One region of the Anaerobacillus sp. 63XJN7_4_ISO-PGPR-S23-413 genome, then DNA from elsewhere that is predicted to be linked to it. Evidence: predicted binding sites of a transcription regulator. Region 1 holds the regulator's gene; each other region holds the start of a gene.
The links. Region 1 encodes CtsR, which represses protease genes until heat stress. Its sites were predicted from a motif close to ATGGTCAATAAAGGTCAAACA; they were not measured.
Positions count from the first base shown of each region.

Region 2: clpP (ATP-dependent Clp endopeptidase proteolytic subunit ClpP) is a predicted target of CtsR. The motif match lies at 1,814-1,834, and genes of this name have one in related genera.
Region 3: AC0VYO_RS03445 (ATP-dependent Clp protease ATP-binding subunit) is a predicted target of CtsR. The motif match lies at 1,872-1,892, and genes of this name have one in related genera.

Region 1 is NZ_CM149688.1:107,364-111,640, reverse strand. Features, by position in the region: gene clpC (ATP-dependent protease ATP-binding subunit ClpC) at 1-415, opposite strand, end outside; gene AC0VYO_RS00590 (protein arginine kinase) at 412-1,467, opposite strand; gene AC0VYO_RS00585 (UvrB/UvrC motif-containing protein) at 1,509-2,045, opposite strand; gene AC0VYO_RS00580 (CtsR family transcriptional regulator) at 2,084-2,545, opposite strand; rRNA gene rrf (5S ribosomal RNA) at 3,066-3,182, opposite strand; rRNA gene AC0VYO_RS00570 (23S ribosomal RNA) at 3,416-4,277, opposite strand, start outside.
Region 2 is NZ_CM149688.1:3,504,397-3,508,673, reverse strand. Features, by position in the region: gene whiA (DNA-binding protein WhiA) at 1-386, shown strand, start outside; gene AC0VYO_RS18430 (HPr family phosphocarrier protein) at 709-963, shown strand; gene clpP (ATP-dependent Clp endopeptidase proteolytic subunit ClpP) at 1,170-1,754, opposite strand; gene AC0VYO_RS18420 (YhjD family protein) at 1,919-2,305, opposite strand; tRNA gene AC0VYO_RS18415 (tRNA-Arg) at 2,608-2,686, shown strand; gene AC0VYO_RS18410 (hypothetical protein) at 2,851-3,129, opposite strand; gene rpoN (RNA polymerase factor sigma-54) at 3,322-4,277, shown strand, end outside.
Region 3 is NZ_CM149688.1:616,696-620,972, reverse strand. Features, by position in the region: gene AC0VYO_RS03445 (ATP-dependent Clp protease ATP-binding subunit) at 1-1,797, opposite strand, end outside; gene AC0VYO_RS03440 (hypothetical protein) at 2,146-2,610, shown strand; gene mnmH (tRNA 2-selenouridine(34) synthase MnmH) at 2,573-3,634, opposite strand; gene ymzB (protein YmzB) at 3,750-4,097, shown strand; gene AC0VYO_RS03425 (DUF4870 domain-containing protein) at 4,205-4,277, shown strand, end outside.

The DNA of each region.
Region 1 (4,277 bases):
GAACCTGCTGACGAGCTTTATTTAAGCTTACCCCTAAGTTATTAAGTACGCGTGCAGCAACACCTTCACCCTCGCGAATTAAGCCAAGTAGAATATGTTCAGTACCTACATAGGAATGGCTCAACTTACGTGCTTCATCCATCGATAATTCAATCACTTTTTTAGCTCGTGGTGTATAGTGAATGGATTGAACAGAATCCTGTCCGCGTCCAATTAACTTCTCTACTTCTTTTTGAATCTTGTCTGAGCCAAGTCCAAGTGCTGTTAACGCTTTGGCTGCAATACCTTCACCTTCACGGACTAACCCAAGTAAGATATGTTCAGTACCAACGTTGTTATGGCCAAGTCGGATCGCCTCTTCTTGTGCTAAAGCAAGTACTTTCTGGGCACGTTCTGTAAATCGTCCAAACATCATTGTTCATCACCCTCCAAATTCTTCGTTAGTTGATCTTCAAGTTCAAGTCTTTCTCTAATTAAAGTAGCACGTTTGATATCTCGTTCCGTAGGGGTAAGACTTGCCCCAGCATACTGCTGTAAGAAACCTGGTTGAGTTAGGATAAGCAATTCATTCAATATCGATTTAGATAAGCCTTTTACAAGACCTAAATCAATACCAAGTCTTACATCTGACAAACACTTAGCTGCTTCTTTTGATTGAATAATTCTGCTGTTCTGCAGAACACCAAGGGCACGATAAATACGATCCTCTAACTCAATTCGGGAGTTATCTAGAAGTGCCCTTCTAGCAGCACGTTCTTTTTCGATAACTTGCATAACCACACCTTGTAAATCTTCGATGATGTCATCTTCTGTCTTTCCAAGAGTGATCTGATTTGATATCTGAAAAATATTACCTAGCGCTTCGCTACCTTCCCCATAGCTACCTCTTACGACAAGACCGAGCTGGTTGATAGCCGGAATAATATGGTTTAATTGCTGTGTTAATACAAGCGCAGGGAGGTGTAGCATAACAGAAGCTCGCATGCCGGTTCCCACATTAGTAGGACAACTTGTTAAATATCCTTTTCTTTCATCAAATGCGTAGTCAACTTTTCCTTCAATCCAGTTATCTAATGAATTTGCAATGGTTAGCGCCTTCTTCAGTTCGAACCCTGCAACTAGACATTGAATACGAAAATGATCTTCTTCATTAATCATTATACTAACCGTTTCATTCTCGCTCAGAAGCACACCGCCGTTATTTGAGTGTTCGATAAGGTTAGGACTAATCAAGTGCTTCTCCACAAGAACTCTCTTCTCGATAGGTTTTAACTCATCCATTTCAATTAATTCAAGTTCACCAATCTGGTCGTCTGGAATATCTGTAAACTGTTGTCGAACTTCTTTTATAACTTGTAAATTATCCTCACTGTTTGAAACGATCGGAAAAACATAATTCTTTAAGTTACGTGCAAATCGGACCCGACTGCTCATGACAATATCAGAATCTGGACCCTCATCTTTCATCCATGGGCTTACGGCTTCACTGATAAAATGCTGAAGTGACATTATGCTCCCCCTTCCCATTTGCTCTTTTCTTCAAGGGAACGAATCAAATCTCTAGTTTCTGCAGCTTTTTCAAATTCTTCATGCTGGATATACTCTTTCATTTTGCTTCTTAAGTTCTGAACTTTGCGTTCAATTTCTATCGCTGCTCCAGCCCTCTTCGGAACTTTTCCAGCGTGAACAGTATTGCCCCCATGAACTTTTTTAAGTATAGGATCCAAGTTATCCGAAAAGGTTTTGTAGCACTCAGAACACCCAAATCTTCCAATCTTAGTGAATTGTTGATAGGTCAACCCACACTTTGGACAGTGTATTGGCTCTTTTTTATAAAAAGACTGAGCTGGATTCTCCTCAATAGGGGTATCGAAATTTAGTAATCCCGATAATAAGTTATGGATAGAAAAATGGTTAGTGCCTGGCTCAACCTCACCTTTTTCCTTAGCACACTTCTCACAAATGTGAAACTCTGTTTTTTCACCATTAATAATCTTAGTGAAATGAAGCGTAGCAGGGCGCTCACCACATTCCTGACAAGTCATAGGGCAACCCTCCTTCTCTACCCTAAAAAGTATAAAATTTATTTATATTTTAAAGCAGTTAGCATGGCACGCAACATATTCGCACGCAGATGATCTCTAACTGGTAATTCTATAGTAATCACAGTACGATCTAGTACGCTTAACATTAACTTCGCTTCTCGCTCCGAAATTACCTCTTCTTCATGTAAACGAAGAATAATATTTTCTGAAACTACTTGTGGCACTTGATTTTTGACGATCTGTATCATTTCGTCTATTAAATCAGCGTGGGTTTCGGGTTTAACTTTAACGATCCGTATATAACCCCCTCCACCTCTCTTACTTTCCACAATATAGCCTTTTTCAATCGTAAAGCGGGTATTTATTACATAATTAATTTGCGAGGGAACACATTGAAATTTATCTGCTATTTCACTTCGCTTTATTTCAACAGCATCCCTTCCATCCACCATTAAAATTTTCTTTAGATATGCTTCAATAATATCGGAAACATTCCTCACGTAGTTCCCTCCTCTCCGTCCCCATACTGACTTTGACTATATTTGACGTTAAATATATTATAACGTTTTTATCAAGGATTGCAAAGCAACAAGCCTATCGTAGTTCTTCTGTATAAAGCATTACCATTTAAGATAAATCCAAGACTCTTTTTTCTCTAGTTTTCACCTTTTAATAGAGCAACTAAAATTTTCTTCAGAAAACTATTAAACAAAAAAATACGATTAGACTCGAATAATTTATTTGCTACATAAGGGTAGCAAAATTTTTCATTAAAAGTTTCTTAACCCTGCAATATGAATTGCTTATATTTCTCTATTATATAGAGTGCTTAGATAGAGAATATATCCGATCAGGTATTTAGATGCTTGAGGAATTACTCTGCGATAGTAAGGCAAAACAATTGTGCAAACAGAAAAATTAATTCCGCGATCTTTTAAAACAGAACTAGCTATCTAAAATTGTTGAGAAAGAAATACAAAAAAAGCGAGAAACCCTCAGGTCTCTCGCTTCTCTTATGTTGCCTAGCGACGTCCTACTCTTGCAGGGGGAGATCCCCCAACTACCATCGGCGCTGAAGAGCTTAACTTCCGTGTTCGGCATGGGAACGGGTGTGACCTCTTCGCCATCATCACTAGACTAACAGGATGTTAGCCGTTCGGTGTTCACCACAGGACGTGGTGGCACTTAATCGAACTTCCTTATTTCAGGTGTTCCCTGAAAACTAGATAGCACGCACAACTTTCCAATATGCTCAGCTACGTAAGCCAAATCCTCGATCGTTTCACCTTTTGATTCTGACGCATAAAGCGCGTCTGAGTCAAAAGCCTCCAACGCTTGTCGGATTTCAACGGCTTACTTCGCTTTTCGTTTAGGTTAAGCCCTCGATCGATTAGTATTCGTCAGCTCCACGTGTTGCCACGCTTCCACCCCGAACCTATCTACCTCATCATCTCTAAGGGATCTTACCAGCTTCATGCTGTGGGAAATCTCATCTCGAGGGGGGCTTCATGCTTAGATGCTTTCAGCACTTATCCCTTCCACACGTAGCTACCCAGCTATGCTCCTGGCGGAACAACTGGTACACCAGCGGTGTGTCCATCCCGGTCCTCTCGTACTAAGGACAGCTCCTCTCAAATTTCCTGCGCCCGCGACGGATAGGGACCGAACTGTCTCACGACGTTCTGAACCCAGCTCGCGTACCGCTTTAATGGGCGAACAGCCCAACCCTTGGGACCTACTTCAGCCCCAGGATGCGATGAGCCGACATCGAGGTGCCAAACCTCCCCGTCGATGTGGACTCTTGGGGGAGATAAGCCTGTTATCCCCAGGGTAGCTTTTATCCGTTGAGCGATGGCCCTTCCATGCGGAACCACCGGATCACTAAGCCCGACTTTCGTCCCTGCTCGACTTGTAGGTCTCGCAGTCAAGCTCCCTTGTGCCTTTACACTCTGCGAATGATTTCCAACCATTCTGAGGGAACCTTTGGGCGCCTCCGTTACACTTTAGGAGGCGACCGCCCCAGTCAAACTGCCCACCTGACACTGTCTCCGCACCGGATCACGGTGCTGGGTTAGAATGTCAGTACAGCCAGGGTAGTATCCCACCGACGCCTCCATCGAACCTGGCGGTCCGACTTCTATGGCTCCTACCTATCCTGTACAAGCTGTACCAAAATCCAATATCAGGCTACAGTAAAGCTCCATGGGGTCTTTCCGTCCTGTCGCGGGTAAC
Region 2 (4,277 bases), 870 kb from region 1:
AAGGCGAGAAGATTACGGAGTTCTTAAGTGTTGTCGGTGCCCATCAGGCGCTGCTCTATTTTGAGGATGTACGCATTATGAAAGACATGCGGAATTCTGTTAATCGAATCGTGAATTGCGAAACGGCTAATTTGAATAAAACGGTAGGCGCGGCTTTTCGACAGGTTGAGAATATTCGCTTCATCCAAAAGGAAGTTGGTTTAGAAATTCTTCCTGATAAGTTAAGAGAGATCGCTGAACTTCGCGTGAAGCATCAAGATGTTACACTGAAAGAACTCGGTGAGATGGTTACTGGAGGAGCTATTAGTAAATCAGGAATCAATCATAGATTACGAAAGATTGACCAGATTGCTGATAAGCTTCGTGATGGTAAACCGATCTCCTAAGCCTTTCGGACAAGTTAGAAAAAAGCTTCCACCTATAATGGTGGAAGGTTGTTTTCTAGCAGTACAATAGATAGCATGAATCTTCAAAGAAAAACCCTATTTTTCTTAATGAAAGCATTGGAAATAGCGTTTTTCTAAATTTTTCACCTTTCGAGATAGCGCTTACTTTTTTAGGTAATTTAACACTTTAGTAAATTTAAAATCGAGAGGCCACAAAATGAGCTATCATAGCTTTAGTTTGAAAGTGGCGAGTGCAAGGGAAACTGGTATAGCGCTTCTGGTGTTCTGATCGACTGTTTTAAATAAGGGGAGGAATGAACAAGTGATTCAAAAAGAAGTTGTGGTTACTTTGGATACAGGATTACAGGCACGTCCAGCAGCTCTGTTTGTACAGGAAGCAAACCGATTTAACTCGGATATCTTCCTTGAGAAGGACGGTAAAAAAGTTAATGCCAAAAGCATCATGGGCATCATGAGCCTTGCTGTTGGTACTGGTTCTTCTGTTATTTTAACTGTTGATGGTAATGATGAAGAAGATGCGATGTCTTCATTAATTGATTTTATTCAAAAAGATTAGCAAAACCTGGCTGTGTGCCAGGTTTTTGTTTTGCATTAAATTGTTAACGTTGCGAAACATTCTTAAGAGAATAGAGTTATAGAGAGTGGGATCATCCATTGTGGTTCATTGGCTGCTCAAATAGCAGATGGTTCAAAAACAACGCCTATTCTAAGAAAGAAAAAGCCTTTCCCAACAATGTAGGGAAAGGCTTTTTAGGGTCTATCTTATGCTTTCTTTTCCATTACTTCATCAATCAAGCCGTATTCTTTCGCTTCAGTCGCTTCCATGAAACGGTCACGATCTGTGTCGCGATCGATTGTTTCAAGTGGTTGACCTGTGCGCTCAGAAAGAATTTTGTTTAGCTTCTCGCGCATTTGGATGATGCGTTTTGCGTGAATTTCAATGTCAGAAGCCTGACCTTGAGTACCACCGAGCGGTTGGTGAATCATTACTTCACTGTTTGGTAGAGCATAGCGCTTACCAGGTTCACCAGCAGCAAGTAGGAAGGCACCCATTGAAGCAGCCATACCGATGCAGATTGTTGATACTTTTGGCTTAATGAATTGCATAGTATCGTAAATCGCCATACCTGCAGTGATTGAACCACCAGGGCTGTTGATATAAAGTGAGATGTCTTTATCTGGGTCTTCAGCAGCAAGGAAAAGAAGTTGTGCAACGACTGCGTTTGATACGTTGTCGTCAATTGCTGTTCCTAGCATAATAATACGGTCCTTAAGAAGACGAGAATAAATGTCGTACGCTCTCTCACCGCGGTTTGTTTGTTCAATTACCGTTGGAATTAAAACCATTTTAAATTCCTCCCTTATATTTGTGGAATATGTAGTTGCTGTATGTTCATCATACCTAAAAGGTCAATATAGGTCAAATGAAGTGCTGTCCTATTTTTTAATCGATGAAAAGGGTTTGATTTTTCTTTAACCACATACACCCATTTTCCCCGCATCCCTTTATTTTAAACAGAGCGAATGTTCCTTTTTTTTAATCGATCGTCTGCTAAAAAGTAGGCTAAAATTCGTCTTTCTACCTGATTACGTATTTGAATGGAAGAATAGCGGTATGTTTGATTGTAACCTCGACAATATACTTTGCAAATCACAACATCTTCTTTCGTATCTTCTATATAGACGCGGATTCCTCTATCATGAAGCATTGCTTTTGCCCATTTTAAGTCAGAGGAGGCTAACGTTATAGCGGCATGAATTAGTTCCAGATAAGGGCGCGGAAGTTTCATTTTCGAATGGTTCACCCATTTCGTGTCAATTTCCAGCACTCTTTTCAGGTAAGGAAGTAAGAGGTAGTTTCTTAATGCCTTCGTTTCTTCTTTACTTAATTGGAACATGATCATCTCCACCTAACAGAACATATGTTTGGTATAACTTTACTATGAGACAGGTGAGACGTCAAGAACTGAAGCGATACCTTTTCTATGATATGAATGAAATGTTTGGATAATAGCTTTGGCCAATATTGTTAATACCTCACCGTTCACCAGAGTAAAAAAGCAACAGCGTTCATTAACATGGTATAGATAAAATGCTCTTATACACTATTGATTACTCATTGATCGTCACTTGGAAGCTATGAAATTCACCTTGCAAAAAAAGGGGGCATATCGTATAATAATCCTTGCGCTAATGAAGCGCGCCCGTAGCTCAGTCGGATAGAGCGGTGGTTTCCGGTACCGCGTCAGTCGGGGGTTCGAATCCCTCCGGGCGCACCAATTACATAATTCCAATCCCTTTCGCTAGTGTGAAGGGGATTTTTTTATGATAAATGTCATCTTTGTTCGCTTAGATCCAGGGAATGAATAATATCCTTCATTTTGAACAGAAAAAAAGAAGAGTAGAACTCGTCCACTCTTCTTGCGATCAGTCTTACCTTCTATCAGGGCTTATCTTTGTCATCGTCATGTCCTTTGCTGATTGCTCCACTCATCGTGTGTTTGAAGCCTGAGTGCATTCCAGTAGCGCATAGTCCAAGCCATAATCCTATAAAGAAGGCTTTTTTGAAGTCTTCCGGTTCAACATAAATGTGGCTCATTACAATTCCGATTCCAATGGAAAGAATCGGTAAGAACCTTACCGGAAAACCAAACACCTTAAAAAGGTGTACAACTCCAATGATGACTGGAAGCAAAGCAATTCCATATACAGCTAAATCCATGGCATTTGCCTCCTTTTTCTCTCTCTATAAGACAGTTTATGTAGAAATTTGACTAAGGGACGGGCTATTTCATCATTTTCTTTAAAAATGGTGTCAAAATCCCCTTTTAAAAAACAGAAAATTCTGGTCATTTTCATTTTTTTCATACCATAAAATGAAGCGATATAGTATGATGAAGGTGGAGGGATTGCGATGGAATTAGGATTGATACAAAAGCAGACAACGAAATTAGTCATGACAACCCAGTTGCATCAAGCGATTTCTATACTCCAATATTCTACGGTCGAATTACTGGAGTACGTGAAAGAACAGGCTCTTGAAAATCCATTAATTGAATTACACTCCCCTTCATGGGATGGTGGCGTTCGTTCTTCAAAACGCTCTTATGATACGGGGCTTAAAAAAGATCCACTCGAATACGCTGAAACAAGAAAAAGTTTGCATGATGAGTTACACGATCAGGCGAGGTGTCTACACTTTCCACGTAAAAGGGAAGCCGTTGTGCATTATTTAATTGATAATATTGATGAAAGTGGTTACTTAAGAATAAATGAGACGGAGGTAATGAATTACTTTGATGTCGAGCACTTTGAGATCACTGAAGCCATTAGAGAGATTCAATTACTTGACCCACCAGGTATAGGGGCGCGCTCTCTTTCCGAATGTCTCTTTTTACAGTTAAATGAGTCGGGAGAAATTTTCGAGCTTGCTCGAGATCTTGTTTCCTATCATTTGAAAGCGCTAGCAGAAAAGAAATATCGTGAACTCTCGAGAGAATTTCATGTTCCGGTGGAGCATATACAGCGGGCTGCGGATATAGTAGCTGATCTCGATCCTCGTCCAGGATCAAAGTGGGGTATTGATAAACCATCCTACATTGTTCCAGATGTCATGATAGAAGAGAAAAATGGTAGATTCTCTATTGCATTACTTGATGACGATTTACCAGCAATGAAAGTGAGCAACGCCTACCGTTCTTTTAAAAATAACGAAGCGGAAGAGTATCTAAAGGATAAATATCAGCAAGTCAGCTGGTTATTAAAAAGTATTGAGCAAAGAAAGCAAACGCTTCGAGCAATAATGGGCGTTTTTATTGTTCACCAACAAAATTTTTTGAGAAATGGGATTAGTGAGCTTTCTCCAATAAC
Region 3 (4,277 bases), 510 kb from region 1:
ACCAAGACTCTCCATCACATCCGTGTAGCTTTCAGCTGATTCAAAACCAACTGTAATTCTGCGCTCTGACGTTCCAGCATTACTTGTCATAATAATAACCGTATCTTTAAAGCTAACAGTTCTACCTTGACTATCAGTTAATCGTCCATCATCAAGAATTTGTAAGAACATATTTTGAACATCAGGATGAGCTTTTTCAACTTCATCAATTAATATGATGCTATATGGCTTACGTCTTACTCGCTCGGTTAATTGCCCAGCTTCTTCATGACCAACATAACCAGGAGGCGAGCCGATTAACTTAGATACAGAGTGTTTCTCCATATACTCACTCATATCAAGACGGATCATGGCTTCACGATCACCAAACATTTCTTCTGCAAGTGATCGGGATAGCTCTGTTTTACCGACTCCTGTTGGTCCAACGAATAGGAAGGAACCTATTGGACGATTTTGACGTTTCAATCCGGCACGACTTCTGCGAATCGCTTTAGCGACTCTATTTACGGCATCTTCCTGACCAATTACTTTCGCATTAAGTCGATCCGCAAGATTTTTCATTTTCGTTTGTTCATCTTCGCGAAGTTTACGTACTGGAATACCTGTTTTTCCTTCTATAATGTGTTGAATCTCTTCAAGAGACACTAAATGATTCACACTTGATTTATTTTTCAGCGATTGCTCAAGCTGCTCCTCAAGCTGTAATTCTTCAGTTCTTAACTTGGCAGCACGCTCATAATCTTCTGCTTCGGCTGCTTTATTTTTTTCAGCAGCTATTTCTGTTAGACGTTGCTGAATTTCATCGTGGCTAGACTCTGCAAACGTTAAGTTCAATTTCGCCCCTGCTTCATCCATTAAATCGATCGCTTTATCTGGCAAGAAGCGGTCTTGAATGAAACGATTAGACAATGTTACACATGCTTTAATGGCTTCATCTGTGTACTTGACTTCATGATAGTCTTCATACTTAGACTGCAAACCTTTCAATATTTCAATGGCTTCATCTACCGTTGGCTCATTAACCATAACTGGTTGGAAGCGACGCTCAAGCGCTGCGTCTTTCTCAATCTGGCGATACTCTTTGAGAGTGGTTGCCCCAATTAACTGAAGTTCACCTCTAGCTAACGCTGGTTTCAAAATGTTACCTGCATCCATTGAGCCTTCAGCAGATCCAGCTCCAACGATTTGATGTAGTTCATCCACGAACAAAATAACATTCTTTCTACTTTGAAGCTCAGAAATTAACTGTTTCATCCGCTCTTCAAATTGACCACGAACACCTGTGTTTGAAACGAGTGAAGCTACATCAAGTAAATAAATTTCTTTGTTTTTTAGCTTAGAAGGGACATTGCCCTCTGTTATCCGAAGAGCAAGGCCTTCCGCTATGGCTGTCTTCCCGACACCAGCTTCCCCAATCAAGACAGGGTTGTTTTTATTTCGGCGGTTTAACGTCTCAATCACTCTTGATACTTCATTCTCTCTCCCGATAACCGGATCAATTAATCCAGCTTTTGCGGCGTCAGAAAGATTTCGTCCCAAGTCATCAAGTAAGCCACCTTTTCCATTTCCAAACTCGGTTTGCGGCCCCTCCTGTTGTGCGTTAAATCCATGTTGACCTGATTGGTTCATAAAGGATTGAAAGAACTCATCCATTTGACCTTTTGGTGATGATGCAGTTTGACCATTCATCACTTTTGCGTAACACGTACTACAAAGGTGTACTTGTTTCTTATTCTGATTCATCTGGACATTAAGTTGAACCGATGCTTGATTTTGTTGACAATGATCACAAAGCATATGATGGCCTCCTTATAATATATATAACGTACATTTTATGAAATTAAGATAAAAGGTGAAAGATACTCGCTTTGACTTTGACTATCTTTGACCTTGTAACCATATTATAATTTGACTATCTTTGACTTTCAAGTCTTTTGCTCATCCAAATTTTATTTTTTTCTAACTGATTAACGACTCAGGAAAATATCATTCATATATGGTCCTTAAAAATATTTGTAATATTTGAAATAGAGGAATTTTTTCAGAGGTTGGATAATAGATTGTAATAACTACTTTTCGACAAAGGGGTATACAAGTTTACTAGTACGGTAACAATGATGATAGATTACAAAGGGAGGATATCTTATGAATGATTCAGTCTATCAATTGATTGTTGAAACAACCGTCAAACGAGTGCCTAGCTGTCACGAGACGCCTGAGGATTTCTTCATTGCCCTTGATGATCGGGAATATCCATATTTAATCTTACCCACGCCTAAGGAAATGTTTGATAATGATGATGTGTTCACAATTCGTTTAATTCCGGATGCCCTCAACAAATTTCGATTTGAATTGGACAACTCATTCACCAAATTATCCTTCAGACGCTTTTCTACCTTCTTTGATGATAAAACATACTACTTTGGCCCCGACGACAATATGTTGATTCATTTTCTAAAGTCGCCCGTTTACAGAAGCTATGTCGCATGGGTAAGTCACTTGTATTTTAAACGCATTGATGACCTTATTGAACGGTATAACAATGAACAGCTTCCTGAAGAAAGAAAATCCATTAAAGCGAAACTTTCTCGCCTTCTGATCGAAGCTTAATCTCGAAGCGATCTACTTCATTCTGGACAAGTTTAGTTCCTTCCTCAAGTGAATCATACGTTAGGTTAATAATGTTACCTTCGTTCTCATATGCTTTGTATTCATAACGAGGATCATAATAATAAATCAGGAGCCGTTCAACAATCAAGGCATAGTCATTCTCAGCAAGAGCATCGGCAATTACTTCTTTATCTTCATTCGAAAATCGCTTCTCAATTTTGTTAATAGCTCCTGTGATTTCTTCGTGATGATGTTCAGGATGATACGTATTTAAGATCGTACGAATTCGATAAGAAAGCGGGGCGTGGACTTGTATACGCGTCCCTTTTTGTTTGCCTTCTAAAATAAACTCTGGAATGATAATATTTCCAAGTCGCTTACTTTCAGATTCAATGATGTAATAAGACGTTTCTCCAATTTCTCCTAGTCTATGGTATAGCATGGCTTCAAATTCTTTTTGACTTCTTTCAGGCAAATCAACTCTTCCAAATACAGAACCTCGATGAGCTGCAAGTCCCTCAAGATCAAGAACAGGATAGCCCTTCTCTTCTAAATCATTCAGTATTTCAGTTTTAGATGTACCGGTTAGTCCTTCCAAAACAAGATAGGGTGTCGTCTGATTCGCTAAGTATTCTAAACCAGCCGTCACTTTTTGTCTGTAGGAACGAATACCTCCTTCTAGCTGTCGGCATGGCAGTCCCATCATGTCAAAAATAACTGTCAAACTTTTACTTCTCATTCCGCCTCGCCAGCAGTAAATAGCAAATTCTTTACCTTTTGTTATTTCCTTCGCTCGTTTATAAAACTCAGGAAGTAAGGGCGAAACAAGAGAAATCCCTAATTCCTTCGCTGCTTCAGTTCCTTTTTTCTTATATGTTGTTCCGACAATTTCTCTTTCTTCATTAGAGAAAATAGGTAGGTTCACAGCACCTGGGATATGAAACTTTTCATATTCTGCCGGTGTACGAACATCCAATAAGAGCATCTTGCTTTCCAAAACTTCATCGATTGTTATTGTTTTCATGACATTCATCCTTTATATATTTACATAGCACAAGTATATCATCATCTCTTTGCCAAGTTCATTTGTACTGTTTATCCAATGTATAAATGGGGAAATTTGATAGTGAGGTGATAAAATGAATGCGTCAACTATGCTAACAGAAGTTCGTAACACGCTTACTGAATGGGTAGGCGGACATCTTATCATTGAGAAAAAAGAACAAGACGATCTCGATAAAACCATCATGAAACTCGAAGATTTTGTATTTCAACACAGAGGGGAGACCGTCGATGATTACACGGCTTCGACACTCCTTCAACTTAAAGGCGAGGGCAAAGTCATTTCAGACGAAGCTACAGCCCCTCTTCCACACTCCACTTTTGAAATTCCTTTAGAAGATATAAACGATGTTAAAAAGCATTCAGACGAGCTGATCGTACTTACAGAACGCGCGTCTTATCACATCAACTACAATTCCAATTAAAGGAACCAAAGGTGGTTCCTTTTTTTGTTGCCTACTTTATTAAAGGCATATCTTAAAATAATGAGTAATATGCTGATCATAGATGAGCTATATAGGGAGGTATTGAGATGGATAATAAAGACGTAACAACGGTTCCTGATCAAACAATAAGACAATGGGCTATGTATGTTCATCTCTCTG